Regions from separate parts of the Streptomyces sp. SudanB25_2051 genome, predicted to be linked through region 2. Evidence: riboswitches for the same ligand, from Rfam matches in the RefSeq annotation. Region 2 holds a riboswitch; the other holds the start of a gene.

Region 1 (7,567 bases), 3.9 Mb from region 2:
CGATCGCCTTCGCCCAGCAGGGCATGACGCCCGCGAGGCCCCTCACCCACGACCTTTTCAAGGACGTGCTCGAGGCCGTGGGCCAGGAGCTGACCGAGGTGCGCATCACGGATCTGCGCGAAGGGGTCTTCTACGCGGAGCTGGTCTTCGCCAGCGGTGTCGAGGTGAGCGCACGGCCCTCCGACGCCATAGCGCTGGCCCTGCGCACCGGAACGCCGATCTTCGGCAGCGACGGTGTCCTCGACGACGCGGGGATCGCGATTCCGGACGAGCAGGAGGACGAGGTGGAGAAGTTCCGCGAGTTCCTCGACCAGATCTCTCCCGAGGACTTCGGCACCGGCAATCAGTGACCCGGGTCGCGCCGCTCCCGGCGCGGGGCGCTTGGGGGCGCGCGGAGGTGGTGACCACCCGGCGCCCGAGGGCGCTCGGTGCGCCTTTCCGCGCATTCGAGGAGCTGTTCCCGGTATTCGGACACGTCAAACCACTCTCAGGGTGATTATCACTCGGCGTGGCGAGTGTGGCGATCGTTGACGCACCCCTGGGGACTGCCTACCGTCGATGGGGCAGGTCAAGGACGGAGGGTCGGCGTGATGAGCAGCGGCGACGGTACGGCAGGGGGTCTCCCCGGACGGAGTCCGGTCGGGAGCGGGCCGTATCCGCTTCACGGAGGTGCGGCCGAGCCGGCGACCGACGTCATCGGATACCGGGGGCCCACCGCGTGCGCGGCCGCCGGCATCACCTACCGGCAGCTCGACTACTGGGCCCGCACGGGGCTGGTCGAGCCGAGTGTCCGGCCCGCGTACGGGTCGGGTACGCAGCGCCTCTACAGCTTTCGCGACGTCGTCGTCCTGAAGATCGTCAAGCGGTTCCTGGACACGGGGGTCGCGCTGCAGAACATCCGGGCGGCCGTGCAGCACCTGCGGGACCGCGAGGTGCGCGATCTGGAGCGGATGACGCTGATGAGCGACGGCGCGACGGTGTACGAGTGCTCGTCCCCGGACGAGGTCGTGGACCTGCTCCAGGGCGGGCAGGGCATCTTCGGGATCGCGGTCGGTGTGGTGTGGCGGGACGTCGAGGCCGCGCTGTCGCAGCTGCACGGCGAGCGGGTCGACACGGGCGAGACCCTGGTGGGGCACAACCCGGCCGACGAGCTGGCGCGGCGCCGGCGCGACAAGGCGGTCTGAGCGGCGTGTCCGCGGGCGGGCGCGGCGCGGGGTCCGCCGCCGGACGTGTGTCGTACGTCTGTGCGGGCGGTTGTCAGTGGGGTAGGGCAGCATCGGTGGTGTGAGAGCCGCGCCGACCATCCTCCATCTGGACATGGACGCGTTCTTCGCCGCCGTGGAGCAGGCGGCGAAGCCCAGCCTGCGCGGAAAGCCCGTGATCGTGGGCGGCCTCGGGCCGCGCGGCGTCGTCGCCACCGCGTCGTACGAGGCGCGGAGGTTCGGGGTGCGGTCGGCGATGCCGATGGCGCAGGCCCGGCGGCTCGCGCCGAACGCCGCCTATCTGGTGCCGCGCTTCACCGTGTACCGGTCGGTGAGCGGGCAGGTCATGGAGCTGCTGGGGCGGCTCTCGCCGCTGGTGGAGCCGCTCAGCCTCGACGAGGCGTTCGTGGACCTGGAGGCCGGGGGCGCGGCGTACGACGGGGAGACGGCGCGGGCGGTGGGGCAGCGGCTGCGGCAGGACATCCGCGCGGTGACGGGGCTGACGGGCTCGGTGGGGCTGGCGGGCTCCAAGATGCTGGCGAAGATCGCCTCGGAGCAGGCCAAGCCGGACGGGCTGGTGCTCATCGAGCCGGGCACGGAGCGGGCGCTGCTCGCGCCGATGGGGGTGCGCACCCTGCCCGGGGTGGGGCCGGCCACCGAGGACCATCTGCGGCGGGCCGGGATGACGACCGTCGCGGATCTGGCGGAGGCCGGTGAGGACGAGCTCGTACGGTTGCTGGGCAAGGCGCACGGGGCGTCGCTGTACGCGATGGCGCTGGGGCGCGACGACCGGCCGGTGGTGGCCGAGCGGGACGCCAAGTCGGTCTCCGTGGAGGACACCTTCGACGTGGACCTGCACGACCGGGTGCGGGTGCGCTGGGAGGTGGAGCGGCTCGCCGAGCGGTGCGTGGGGCGGCTGCGGGCCGCGGGCCGTTCGGGGCGCACGGTGGTGCTGAAGGTGCGGCGGTACGACTTTTCGACGCTGACGCGCTCGGAGACGCTGCGCGGGCCGACCGACGACCCGGTGGTCGTGCGGGAGGCCGCGGCGCGGTTGCTGGACGCCGTGGACACGACCGGCGGGGTGCGGCTGCTCGGGGTGGGGGTCAGCGGGCTGGCCGACTTCACTCAGGAGGACCTGTTCGCCCAGGCGTCGGCGGGCGGCGCGGCCGAGCCGGGAGAGGGCTCCCACGCCGCGGACTCCCCGACGTCCGCGCCCGCGTCGGCCGGCGCGGTCGGGGCCGTCGGGGCGCAGGGGCCGCCGGCGGGGGCCGGGGGCGGGGCCCCCGAGCCGGGCGGGGAGGGTGCGCCGGGGGAGCGGCGATGGGCGGCGGGGGCCGATGTGCGGCACGCCGTGTACGGGGCCGGGTGGGTGCAGGGCAGCGGGCTCGGGCGGGTCACCGTACGGTTCGAGGAGCCCTGGTCGGCAGTGCCCGGCCGGGTGCGGACGTTCCGGACGGACGACCCCGACCTGGAGCCGTCCGATCCGCTGCCGCTGGTGCCCGGGGCCGGTCAGCCCTCTCCGTCGGCCATGGCCTGCGGGCCCCTGTCCGGCGAGGGCGCGGAGCCCGGGGCCAGGCCGTAGTGCCGGTAGAGCCGCAGTTCCTGCTCGGGCGAGAGGTGGCGGCCCACGCCGAGGTGCGGGGCGTCCTTGATGAGCGCCTTGGGGTACGGGACGTGCAGGCCGTCCGCGGCGACCCGGCTCGGCTCCAGCGGGACGAACGCGTCCCGTCCGAACAGGCCCGTCCGCACCGCCGCCCATTCGGGGACGCCCGTCGCGTCGTCCAGGTACACCTCGTCCACCGTGCCGATCCTGTGGCCGTCGCGGTCGAACGCCTTGCGCCCGATCAGGCCGCGCGGGTCGATGTCGGTCTGCACAGTTCCTCCAGCCGGTCGCCACTGGTCCACAACTGGTCGTCAACCACTACGAAAGGGCACATCGGTGACGTCGGCCACTCGAGGGAACCGACCGGAACCTCGCTGGTAGGCTGGCATTGGCTGCTGACCCCGTGCGGGAGAGTCCTCCGGAGAAGTCGTCCGGAGGCGCCGAAGGAGCAAATCCTCCCCGGAATCTCTCAGGCCCCTGTACCGCACGGACGAGGTCACTCTGGAAAGCAGGGCGGGCGTCGGACGGCACCCGCCCTCACCGACGGTGAAAGCCGTGCCATCCCTTCCGGATGCGCGGCGAAACTCTCAGGTTGAGATGACAGAGGGGGAGGCCGTCCGGGCACCCGCGCCGAGGTGCCCCTCGCAGGTCGCTACGACCAGGAGGCCCCCGTACATGACCGCCAACCGCATTCCGCTCTCCCAGCTCGAGCGGGGCACCCCCTTCGAGCAGCGCCACATCGGACCCGACGCCGAGGCGCGCGCCAAGATGCTCGCGCAGGTCGGCTACGGCTCGCTCGACGAGCTCACGGCGGCCGCGGTGCCGGACGTGATCAAGAGCGCCGAGGCGCTGGCCCTGCCCGAGGCCCGCAGTGAGGCCGAGGTCCTCGCCGAGCTGCGCGAGCTCGCCGGCCGCAACCAGGTCCTCGCCCCGATGATCGGTCTGGGCTACTACGGCACGTTCACGCCGCCGGTCATCCTCCGCAACGTCATGGAGAACCCGGCCTGGTACACGGCGTACACCCCGTACCAGCCGGAGATCTCGCAGGGCCGTCTGGAGGCGCTGCTCAACTTCCAGACCGTCGTCGCCGACCTGACGGGTCTGCCCACCTCCGGCGCGTCCCTCCTCGACGAGGGCACCGCCGCCGCCGAGGCCATGTCCCTCGCCCGGCGCGTCGGCAAGGTCAAGAACGGTGTCTTCCTGGTCGACGCCGACGCCCTGCCGCAGACGATCGCCGTCATCGAGACCCGCGCCGAGCCGACCGGCGTCGAGGTCGTCGTCGCCGACCTGAGCGACGGCATCCCCGCCGAGGTCGCCGAGCGCGGCGTGTTCGGCGTCCTCCTCCAGTACCCGGGCGCGTCCGGTGCCGTCCGCGACATCAAGCCGCTGATCGACGCCGCGCACGAGCTGGGCGCCATCGTCACCGTCGCCGCCGACCTGCTCGCGCTGACCCTGCTCACCTCGCCCGGCGAGCTCGGCGCCGACATCGCCGTCGGCACCACCCAGCGCTTCGGCGTCCCCATGGGCTTCGGCGGCCCGCACGCCGGCTACATGGCCGTCCGCGACACCTTCGCCCGCAGCCTGCCCGGCCGCCTCGTCGGCGTCTCCGTCGACGCCGACGGCAACAAGGCGTACCGCCTGGCCCTCCAGACCCGCGAGCAGCACATCCGCCGCGAGAAGGCCACCAGCAACATCTGCACCGCGCAGGTGCTCCTGGCCGTCATGGCCGGCATGTACGCCGTCTACCACGGGCCCGAGGGCCTGAAGGAGATCGCCCGCCGCACCCACCGGTACGCGGCGATCCTCGCGGCCGGCCTGCGCGCCGGCGGCGTCGAGGTCGTCCACGGCGACTTCTTCGACACGGTCACCGCGCGCGTGCCCGGCAAGGCCGCCGACGTCGTCGCCGCGGCCCGCGACAACGGCGTCAACATCCACCTCGTCGACGCCGACCACGTCTCCGTCGCCTGTGACGAGACCACCGGCCGCGCCCAGCTGACCGCCGTCTGGACCGCCTTCGGCGTGAGCGGCGACATCGAGGCGCTGGACGCCGAGACGGCCGACGCGCTGCCCGAGGCGCTGCTGCGCACCGACGCGTACCTGACCCACCCGGTCTTCCACGCGCACCGCTCCGAGACCTCGATGCTGCGCTACCTGCGCAAGCTCGCCGACCGCGACTACGCGCTGGACCGCGGCATGATCCCGCTCGGCTCCTGCACGATGAAGCTGAACGCGACGACCGAGATGGAGCCGGTCACCTGGCCCGAGTTCGGCCAGATGCACCCCTTCGCCCCGGCGGAGCAGGCCGAGGGCTACCTCACGCTCATCCACGAGCTGGAGGACCGCCTCGCCGAGGTCACCGGCTACGACAAGGTTGCCCTGCAGCCCAACGCCGGCTCCCAGGGCGAGCTCGCCGGCCTCCTCGCCGTCCGCGCCTACCACCGCGCCAACGGCGACACGCAGCGCACCGTTTGCCTCATCCCGTCCTCGGCGCACGGCACGAACGCCGCGTCCGCCGTCATGGCCGGGATGAAGGTCGTCGTCGTCAAGACCGCCGACGACGGCGAGGTCGACGTCGCGGACCTGCGCGCCAAGATCGAGCAGTACCGCGACGAGCTCGCCGTACTGATGATCACCTACCCGTCGACGCACGGCGTCTTCGAGGAGCACGTCGCCGACATCTGCGCCCAGGTCCACGAGGCCGGCGGCCAGGTGTACGTCGACGGCGCCAACCTCAACGCGCTCGTCGGCCTGGCCAAGCCCGGCAAGTTCGGCGGCGACGTCTCGCACCTGAACCTGCACAAGACGTTCTGCATCCCGCACGGCGGCGGCGGCCCCGGCGTCGGCCCGGTCGCGGTGCGCTCGCACCTCGCCCCGTACCTGCCGAACCACCCGCTCCAGCCGGCCGCGGGCCCCGAGACCGGCGTCGGGCCGATCTCGGCGGCGCCGTGGGGCTCGGCCGGCATCCTGCCGATCTCCTGGGCGTACGTCCGTCTCATGGGCGGCGAGGGCCTCAAGCGGGCCACGCAGGTCGCCGTCCTCGCGGCGAACTACATCGCCAAGCGCCTGGAGCCGCACTACCCGGTCCTGTACACCGGTCCGGGCGGGCTCGTCGCGCACGAGTGCATCATCGACCTGCGCCCGCTGTCGAAGGAGACCGGCGTCAGCGTCGACGACATCGCCAAGCGCCTGATCGACTACGGCTTCCACGCGCCGACCATGTCGTTCCCGGTCGCCGGCACGCTGATGATCGAGCCCACCGAGTCCGAGGACCTCACCGAGCTCGACCGGTTCTGCGACACGATGATCGCGATCCGCGGCGAGATCGAGAAGGTCGCCACGGGCGCCTGGCCGGCCGACGACAACCCGCTGCGCAACGCCCCCCACACGGCGGCCGCGCTCGGCGGCGAGTGGAACCACGCCTACAGCCGTGACGAGGCGGTCTTCCCGGCCGGTGTCTCGGCCGCGGACAAGTACTGGCCGCCGGTGCGCCGGATCGACGGCGCGTTCGGCGACCGGAACCTGGTCTGCTCCTGCCCGCCGCTGGACGAGTACGACGCCTGAGCCGCGCCGCTGACGCGGTAAGCACCGGGGCCGGTACGGAGGTTCAACGCCTCCGTACCGGCCCCGGTGCCGTTCCGCGCGGTGCGCCCGCTACGCGGCCCTCGCCACATGCGACGTGGTCAGCGGGCGGTGCGGCGCGATGATCTGGCCGTCCGGCAGCAGTTCGCCCGTGTCCTCGAACAGCAGGACGCCGTTGCACAGAAGGCTCCAGCCCTGCTCCGGGTGGTGCGCCACCACACGGGCGGCCTCCCGGTCGGCGGAGTCTGCGGTCGGGCAGGGTGGCTGGTGCTGGCACATGGTGGGGTTCTTTCGCTGCGATGTGGACTCTGCTCTGCGGCTCGACGCGGTGTTCATGGCCGCCCCCCGTCTTTCAAGTCGGTCCGTTCCAGTGTTGCCCTACGGGCGGGTTTCCGCAGGGATTTCACGGCAGCACTTCCTGTTGGTGAAGGACGTATCACCCGCGCGGATGGTTCAGCACAACCCCCCTGTCCCTTCGGGTGGTTCGCGCTGGTCACGGTGGACTAGCCCGTACGGGCCAGGAGGCGCGCGCGGCGGTGCCCCGCGCCCCCCGGAGGGGCCGCGGGGCACCGTTGTGCGCCGGACCGGGTGTCCTCAGGCCGTCGAGCCGAGCAGCGGCGGCGGTACGCGCCGTACGGCGAGCCTGGGCAGCAGGTCCGCCACGCGGTGCGGGCGGTGGGCGGCGATCCCGGGCGGCGCGGGGGCCAGCGGGATCAGCACGTCCGCCGGGTCGGGGGCGCCCTCGGCGGGGTCGGCGTCCGGGTCGCCGTGCAGCCACAGCGTCAGCATGTACAGATCCGGCACCGACAGCAGGCGCGGCTGCCACGGGGAGCCGGACGCGTCGGCCTGGCGCAGCGCCCGTTCGGTGGAGGTGAGGTAGGGGCCTTCGAAGAAGTGCGAGAAGGTCCAGCCGCCCGCCGTGCGCAGGGTGTCGGCGGCCGCCAGGGTCGCCTCCCCGCCGCGGATCAGGAACCGCCATCCCGCGAGCCGGGTCGCGGGGGTGCTCGCGGGTGCCTCCGCCGGCGCGATGGCGCCCAGGACGTGGACGGGCAGCGGGAGTTGGGCGCTCAGCGGTCCCGGGAATGACCGCAGGGCGGGGGTTCCGGCCGCGCGGAGGGCGGGAGAGCCCAGGGCCGCGAGGACGCTGTGCAGGGCAGGCGTGGGTGCCTGGGAGACGTGGAGC
Region 2 (7,567 bases):
AACCGCGCGTGGCGAGCGCCGGCGTGCCGATGCGCAGGCCCGAGGTGACCATCGGGGGCCGCGGGTCGTTCGGGATGGCGTTCCGGTTGACCGTGATGCCGACCTCGTGGAGGCGGTCCTCGGCCTGCTGGCCGTCCAGCTCGCTGTTGCGCAGGTCGACCAGGACCAGGTGCACGTCCGTGCCGCCGGACAGGACGGAGACGCCCGCCTCCGCCACGTCGGCCTGGACCAGGCGCTCGGCGATGATCTTCGCGCCGGCCAGGGTGCGCTCCTGGCGCTCCTTGAACTCCTCGCTCGCCGCGACCTTGAAGGAGACCGCCTTCGCCGCGATGACGTGCTCCAGCGGGCCGCCCTGCTGGCCGGGGAAGACCGCGGAGTTGATCTTCTTGGCGAGCTCGGCGGTCGACAGGATGACACCGCCGCGCGGGCCGCCCAGCGTCTTGTGGGTGGTCGTGGTGACCACGTGGGCGTGCGGCACCGGGTTCGGGTGGAGCCCGGCCGCGACGAGGCCCGCGAAGTGGGCCATGTCCACCATCAGGTACGCGCCGACCTCGTCGGCGATCCGGCGGAACGCCGCGAAGTCCAGCTGCCGCGGGTAGGCGGACCAGCCGGCGACGATCAGCTTCGGCTTGGCCTCCTTGGCGAGGCGCTCGACCTCGGCCATGTCGACCTGGCCCGTCGCGTCGTCGACGTGGTACGCGACGACGTTGTAGAGCTTGCCGGAGAAGTTGATCTTCATGCCGTGGGTCAGGTGCCCGCCGTGCGCGAGGTTCAGACCCATGATCGTGTCGCCCGGCTTGAGCAGGGCGAACATCGCGGCGGCGTTGGCCTGCGCGCCCGAGTGCGGCTGCACGTTGGCGTGCTCGGCGCCGAACAGCGCCTTGATGCGATCGATGGCGATCTGCTCGACCACGTCGACGTGCTCGCAGCCGCCGTAGTACCGGCGGCCGGGGTAGCCCTCGGCGTACTTGTTGGTGAGGACGGAGCCCTGGGCCTCCATGACCGCGACCGGAGCGAAGTTCTCCGAGGCGATCATCTCCAGGGTGTTCTGCTGGCGGCGGAGCTCGGCGTCGACGGCGGCGGCGACGTCCGGGTCCAGCTCGTGGAGAGGGGTGTTCAGAAGCGACATCACGCGGTCCCTAGGGGTGTGGGTGTCGGGCCGGTCAGCCGGCGTACTCGGTGTACTCGTCGGCGGAGAGCAGGTCGGCCGGCTCCTCCGTGACGCGCACCTTGAACAGCCAGCCGCCCTCGAACGGAGCGGTGTTCACCAGGGCCGGGTCGTCCACGACCTCCTGGTTCGCCTCGACGACCTCACCGGTGACCGGCGAGTACAGGTCGCTGACCGACTTGGTGGACTCCAGCTCACCGCAGGTCTCGCCCGCGGTGACCGTGGAGCCGACCTCCGGGAGCTGGACGTACACGACGTCGCCGAGGGCGTTCGCCGCGTGCTCGGTGATGCCGACCGTCGACACGCCGTCCTCGGCGGGCGACAGCCACTCGTGCTCCTTGCTGTAGCGCAGCTGCTGGGGGTTGCTCATGACCTGAATTCTCCTGTACGGGCGGGAGTGCTGGTGAACGGGGAGGGGGTGTGCGGGATCACGTCGCGCGCCGCGAGCGGCCTGCTCGCGAGCGTGTCACTTCTGACGCTTGTAGAACGGCAGCGCCACGACCTCGTACGGCTCGTGGGTACCGCGGATGTCGACGCCCACGCCCGGCGTGCCCGGGGCGGCGTGCGCCGCGTCCACGTACGCCATGGCGATCGGCTTGCCCAGCGTCGGGGACGGGGCGCCCGAGGTGACCTCGCCGATCACCTCGCCGCCCGCGACGACGGCCATCCCGGCGCGCGGGACGCGGCGGCCCTCGGCGACCAGGCCGACCAGCTTGCGCGGCGGCGCGGACTCGGCGCGCGCGGCGGCCGCCTCCAGCGCGGCGCGGCCCACGAAGTCGCCGGCCTTCTCGAACTTCACGACCCGGCCGAGGCCCGCGTCGAACGGGGTCAGGTCGGTCGTCAGCTCGTGCCCGTACAGCGGCATGCCCGCCTCCAGGCGCAGCGTGTCCCGGCAGGACAGGCCGCACGGGATCAGGCCGACGCCCTCGCCCGCCTCGGTCAGCGCCTTCCACAGGGTCTCGGCGTGCTCGGGCGCGGTGAACAGCTCGAAGCCGTCCTCGCCCGTGTAACCCGTACGGGCGATCAGCGCCGGGACGCCGGCGACCGTGCCGGGCAGTCCGGCGTAGTACTTCAGGCCGTCCAGGTCCGCGTCGGTGAGCGACTTGAGGATGCCCGGCGACTCGGGGCCCTGCACGGCGATCAGCGCGTAGGCGTCGCGGTCGTCGCGGACCTCGGCGTCGAAGCCGGCCGCCCGCTCGGTCAGCGCGTCCAGCACGACCTGGGCGTTGGAGGCGTTGGCGACGACCATGTACTCGCGCTCCTGGAGCCGGTACACGATCAGGTCGTCCAGGATGCCGCCGTCCTCGCGGCAGATCATCGTGTAGCGGGCCCGGCCCGTGCCGACGCCGCCGATGTTGCCGACCAGGGCGTAGTCGAGGAGCTCGGCGGCCTGCGGGCCGGTCACGGTGATCTCGCCCATGTGGGAGAGGTCGAACAGGCCGGCCCGCGTGCGGACGGCGTTGTGCTCGTCCCGCTCGCTGCCGTACCGCAGCGGCATGTCCCAGCCGGCGAAGTCGGTCATGGTCGCGCCCAGCGAACGATGCAGCGCATCGAGGGCCGTGCGGCGGGGGGAAGTGCTCATGAAAGGGCTCCCAGGTCCGGGGCATGGGTGGCGAGGACGGTCCTCCCCATCTGTCATCGGAACCTGAGAGGTTCGCCGTGACCCCTCGCGGGGGCGGCTTGCACCTTGGGTGGAGCGGCGCCCCGGCGCTGCGGGGAACGGCTCGCTTTTCAGATCTGCCTCATCACGTGCGGTGCGGGGCCTGAGAGATTCAAGGGAGGAACTTGCTCCTTCGGCGCCCGGGCGACACGGCCCGGAACTCTCCCGCACGGATTCGAGCGGCCTGTATGAGGTTGTCGGCGCGCACATCATCGCACGAGGGCCCCGATCGGCAAACCCTCGGCCGGGGCGAAATCGCTTGTGCCCTATTACCGGTTCTTTACACTTCTTGGGCAGGCTGGGGGGAGCCGAGCTCGGGAGGGCACATGACGTTGCAGCGGTCCGGCGCGTACGCCACGACCGCGGGGGTTCCGGCGCCGCCGGCGCTGCCCGCCCGCACGACGGCCGCCCCGGTCCTGCGCGATCTGCGCGACCGGGACGGGCGCGTCCCGCGCGAGCTGTCCTTCGCCGAGGCCGACGTGGTCGTCGTCTCCGGACTGCCCGGCAGCGGCAAGTCCACCCTGATCCGCCGCGTCGCGCCCGACCGGGCCGTCGACTCCCAGGACACCCGGGAGCGCTGGGAGGCCCGCATGCCCCGCCTCCTGCCGTACGCCGTCTACCGCCCCCTCGTCCGCGCCGCCCACTACGCCGGGCTGCGCGCCCGGCTGCGCACCGGCCGGGGCGTCGTCGTCCACGACTGCGGCACCCAGTCCTGGGTGCGCCGCTGGCTCGCCCGCGAGGCCCGCCGCCGGGGCGGCACCCTCCATCTGCTGCTGCTCGACGTGGACCCCGGCACGGCGCGCGACGGCCAGCGGGAGCGGGGCCGGGGCGTCTCCGCGTACGCCTTCGCCCGCCACCGCAGGGCGGTCGGCCGCCTCGTCCGCGACGCCGAGCGGGGCGTGCTCCCCGCCGGCTCGGGCTCGGCCGTCCTCCTGGACCGCCCGGCCGCCACGACCCTCACCCGCATCCGCTTCCACTGACCGCCCGCGCGGCCGCCCCCCCCGTCCGCCCGGCTGCCCGGCCCGCCGGGGCCCGCGGGCGGAGGCGGGAGCCGGGGGCGGGAGCGGGGCGCGGCGCGCTAGGGTGCTGCGGCACGTAACGCCAGAGAGGGGCACCGTGGACAGCGCAGCCGCCGTAGTCGACACCGCATGGCCGTCCAACGAGCTCGAGGAGGTCCTCTCCGCCTCCCTCGGACAGCACGCCGCCGGCGCCCGCATCGTCGAGGTACTCGGCCGCAGCCACGTCTGGGTGCCGCTGCCCAGGGGCGGCTTTGCCGACAGCGCCGGACCGGGCGCCCCCGGCCTGAACCTGCCCACGCTGGAGTTCGACGGCCTCCCGTACGTCCCGGTGTTCACCTCCGAGAGCCAGTTCCGCGCCTGCGCCGGCGCGCACATGGCGTACGCCGTCGCCCCGGCCGTCGAGTTCGCCCGCGGGCTGCCGCCGCAGCTGGGCATCGCCCTCAACCCGGGCGGCACCGTCGGCGCGCCCCTGCCGCCGCCCGCCGTCGCCGAACTGTGCCGGGCCGGCCGCGACCCCCTCGCCGGGCCCGTGCCCGGCCCGGCCGCCGGCCCGTCCGGCGCCCGCGTCCGCCTGTTCGAACCCGACTGGCAGGACGACCCCGTCGACTTCCTCTCCGCCGCCTCCGCCGAGTTCGAGGCGACCGGCACGGTGCTCACCGCCCGCCGCGCCCTCGCCAGCATCGAGGGCGAGGCGCCCACCCTCTTCGTCGGCGTCCAGCTGACCTCCTGGAACGACGCCGACCGCGCCGCCCCCATGGACGCCCTCGGCCGCGCCCTGGGCGCCGTCCCCGTGCAGTGGCCGGTCAACATGGTCCTCCTGGACATCGCCCAGGACCCCGTCGGCGACTGGATGCTCGAAAGGGTGCGCCCCTTCTACCGCCGCGAGCACAGCTCCTGAGCGGCCGCCCCCGTAAGCTTGGGGCAAGCAGGCGAACGAGGGGCGGGATCAGGTGAGCGCGTCAGGCACCGAGGCGGCCGGAAAGGTCGAGCACATGCTGCGGCAGGTCACGCCCGGGCGCTACGACGCGTACGAGGCCCTGCTGCACGCCCTCGCCGAGGGCCATGTGTGGATGCTGCTCTGGCAGGGCCGGCCCGGCGCCCCCGACGCCCAGTACGGGAACATGGAGGTCGAGGGCCTCGGCTACGCCCCGTGCGTCACCTCCGCGCAGGAGCTCGCCGCCTCCGGCTGGACCCGCGCCCACGAGGTCGTCGCCGTCCGCGACGTGGCCCGCGCCCTCTACCCCGACCGCTGGGGCATCTGGCTCAACCCGCACGCCCCCGGCGGCGGCGTCGGCGTCCCCTGGGCCGACCTGCGCCGCATCGCCACCGGCCTGGACCGCATGCCCGCCGGACCGCTGCGCCTCTCCGAGCCCGCCATCGAGCTGCCGCAGTTCTACGCCCTGCTCACCCAGAACGCCCACCGCACCCCGGCCGTGCGCTCCCTGCGCCGCGCCTGGGTGCAGCCCGCGCTCGGCTCGCCCTACCTCGCCATCGGCCTCGACCTGTACGACACGGGCCCGGCAGCCGTCGACACCGTCCGCGCCATGATGCGGGAGTCCGTCTCCGCCGTCCCCGACGGGCTGCCCGTCTCGACGGTCGCCATGTCCGACGGGTACGACCCGGTCGCGCTGTGGCTGCGCGCCAACGCCCGCCCCTTCTACGACCGCGAGGCCCACCTCGCCCCGCCGCAGCGCGGCACCGCCGCGTACGGATACCCCCAGCAGCGCTGATACCCCGTCAGCGGGTGCCTCCCGAACTCCCCCGTATGACGGGCGTGTTAACGGGCGCAGGGAGCTTGTCCGGGATGGGACCGGTTTGGCGACTGTCCGGGTCTCGACTAGGTATCACCGCTATCCGGACTGTTCTCCGGGATGCCACCCGTCGGTAGTGTTCGGCCGGTCAAGACCTCATTCACTAGGCCAAACCAGGGGTGGCCCATGCGAATATTCAAGTCCCGTGCGGTCCGGGCGGTCACCGCGGCGCTCGCCGTCGGAATGATCGCGACGGGCTGCGCCAGCGAACGCGGCAAGGACGGCGGCAAGGGCGGCGACAAGGACACGTTCGTGTTCGCCGGCGCCGGTGACCCCGGCTCGCTCGACCCGGCGCTCGCCAGCGACGGCGAGACGTTCCGCGTCACCCGCCAGGCCTTCGAGGCCCTGCTGGAGCACGAGTCCGGCGGCAGCAAGCTCGTCGGCGGCCTCGCCGAGTCGTGGACCGGCAACGCGGCCGGCACGGTGTGGACGTTCAACCTCCGCAAGGGGGTGAAGTTCCACGACGGCGAGGCGTTCAACGCCGCGGCCGTCTGCGCCAACTACGACCACTGGTTCAACTGGAAGGGCACCTACCAGTCGAGCGCGGTCTCGTACTACTGGCAGAAGATCATGGGCGGCTTCGCCAAGAACGAGGACAAGGAAGCCCCCAAGCCGAACTACAAGTCGTGCACCGCCAAGGACGAGCACACCGCCGTCATCGAGGTGCACCAGCCCTCCGCCAACCTGCCGGGCGGCTTCTCCCTCCAGGCGCTGGCGATCCACTCGCCGAAGGCGATCAAGGAGTACGCGAAGCAGGCCGCGTCCGCCAAGGGCGACGCCATCACGTACCCCAAGTACAGCCAGGAGGCCGGCACGGTCGCCGGCACCGGCCCGTACAAGATCGTAAAGTGGAACAAGGGCAACAAGGAAATCACCCTTGAGCGCTTCGACGACTACTGGGGCGACAAGGCCAAGGTGAAGAACCTGGTCTTCCGCACGATCGCCACCGAGGAAGGCCGCCGCCAGGCCCTCCAGGCCGGTGACATCGACGGCTACGACCTCGTCTCCCCCGCGGATGTGAAGACGCTGGAGAAGGAGGGCTTCAACGTCCCCACCCGTGACGTCTTCAACCTCTTCTACGTGGGCATGACCCAGGAGAAGAACCCGGCGCTGAAGAAGCCCGAGGTCCGGCAGGCCATCGCGCACGCCATCGACCGCGAGAACATCGTCAAGACCCAGCTGCCCGAGGGCGGCAAGGTCGCGACCCAGTTCATGCCCGACACGGTCGCCGGCTGGTCGGACAAGGTCAAGACGTACGCCCACGACACCAACAAGGCCAAGCAGCTGCTGGCCGCCGCGGGCGAGTCGAAGCTGAAGCTCGAGTTCTGCTACCCGACCGAGGTCACCCGGCCGTACATGCCGGCCCCGCAGGACATGTTCGAGCTGATGAAGTCCGACCTGGAGAAGGCCGGCATCACCGTCACCCCGAAGCCCATGAAGTGGGCCCCGGACTACCTGGACGCCACCGAGGCGGGGGCCTGCGCCCTGCACATGCTCGGCTGGACCGGTGACTTCAACGACGGCTACAACTTCATCGGCACCTGGTTCGCCAAGTACGACAAGCAGTGGGGCTTCAAGGAGCCGAAGGTCTTCGACGCGGTGAACGCCGGCTCGAAGATTGGCGACCCCGCCAAGCGCGTGGACGCGTACAAGAAGGCCAATGAGGCGATCATGGAGTACCTGCCGGGTCTCCCGATCTCCTCGTCCCCGCCGGCCATCGCGTTCGGCAAGAACGTCAACCCGCCGAAGGTCTCCCCGCTGACGCAGGAGAACTTCGCCGAGGTCTCCTTCAAGTAATCGCATCCGCACGCGGGGTCCGCCCGGCCACAGCACTGCGTGGCCGGGCGGGCCCGCTTCTGACGTACACGTAAGAAAGGGGCATGCGGGGTGCTGCGACTCGTCGTACGAA

What was found. Region 2 has a riboswitch for glycine ahead of gcvT (glycine cleavage system aminomethyltransferase GcvT). Riboswitches for the same ligand answer to the same signal wherever they lie in the genome.
Region 1: it holds a riboswitch for glycine, as region 2 does, so the genes downstream of both, gcvP (aminomethyl-transferring glycine dehydrogenase) here and gcvT (glycine cleavage system aminomethyltransferase GcvT) in region 2, are expected to answer to the same signal.

Annotation. Positions count from the first base shown of each region.
Region 1 covers NZ_OZ186787.1:777,690-785,256, reverse strand. Annotated here, with positions in the region: gene ACSUPT_RS03445 (bifunctional nuclease family protein) at 1-350, shown strand, start outside; gene ACSUPT_RS03440 (MerR family transcriptional regulator) at 591-1,184, shown strand; gene ACSUPT_RS03435 (DNA polymerase IV) at 1,285-2,784, shown strand; gene ACSUPT_RS03430 (PRC-barrel domain-containing protein) at 2,712-3,077, opposite strand; glycine riboswitch at 3,202-3,300, shown strand; gene gcvP (aminomethyl-transferring glycine dehydrogenase) at 3,481-6,366, shown strand; gene ACSUPT_RS03420 (DUF5999 family protein) at 6,457-6,663, opposite strand; gene ACSUPT_RS03415 (hypothetical protein) at 6,979-7,567, opposite strand, start outside.
Region 2 covers NZ_OZ186787.1:4,683,679-4,691,245, forward strand. Annotated here, with positions in the region: gene glyA (serine hydroxymethyltransferase) at 1-1,129, opposite strand, end outside; gene gcvH (glycine cleavage system protein GcvH) at 1,164-1,538, opposite strand; gene gcvT (glycine cleavage system aminomethyltransferase GcvT) at 1,635-2,750, opposite strand; glycine riboswitch at 2,911-3,006, opposite strand; gene ACSUPT_RS21170 (AAA family ATPase) at 3,155-3,808, shown strand; gene ACSUPT_RS21175 (enhanced serine sensitivity protein SseB) at 3,945-4,745, shown strand; gene ACSUPT_RS21180 (enhanced serine sensitivity protein SseB C-terminal domain-containing protein) at 4,798-5,577, shown strand; gene ACSUPT_RS21185 (ABC transporter substrate-binding protein) at 5,785-7,455, shown strand; gene ACSUPT_RS21190 (ABC transporter permease) at 7,546-7,567, shown strand, end outside.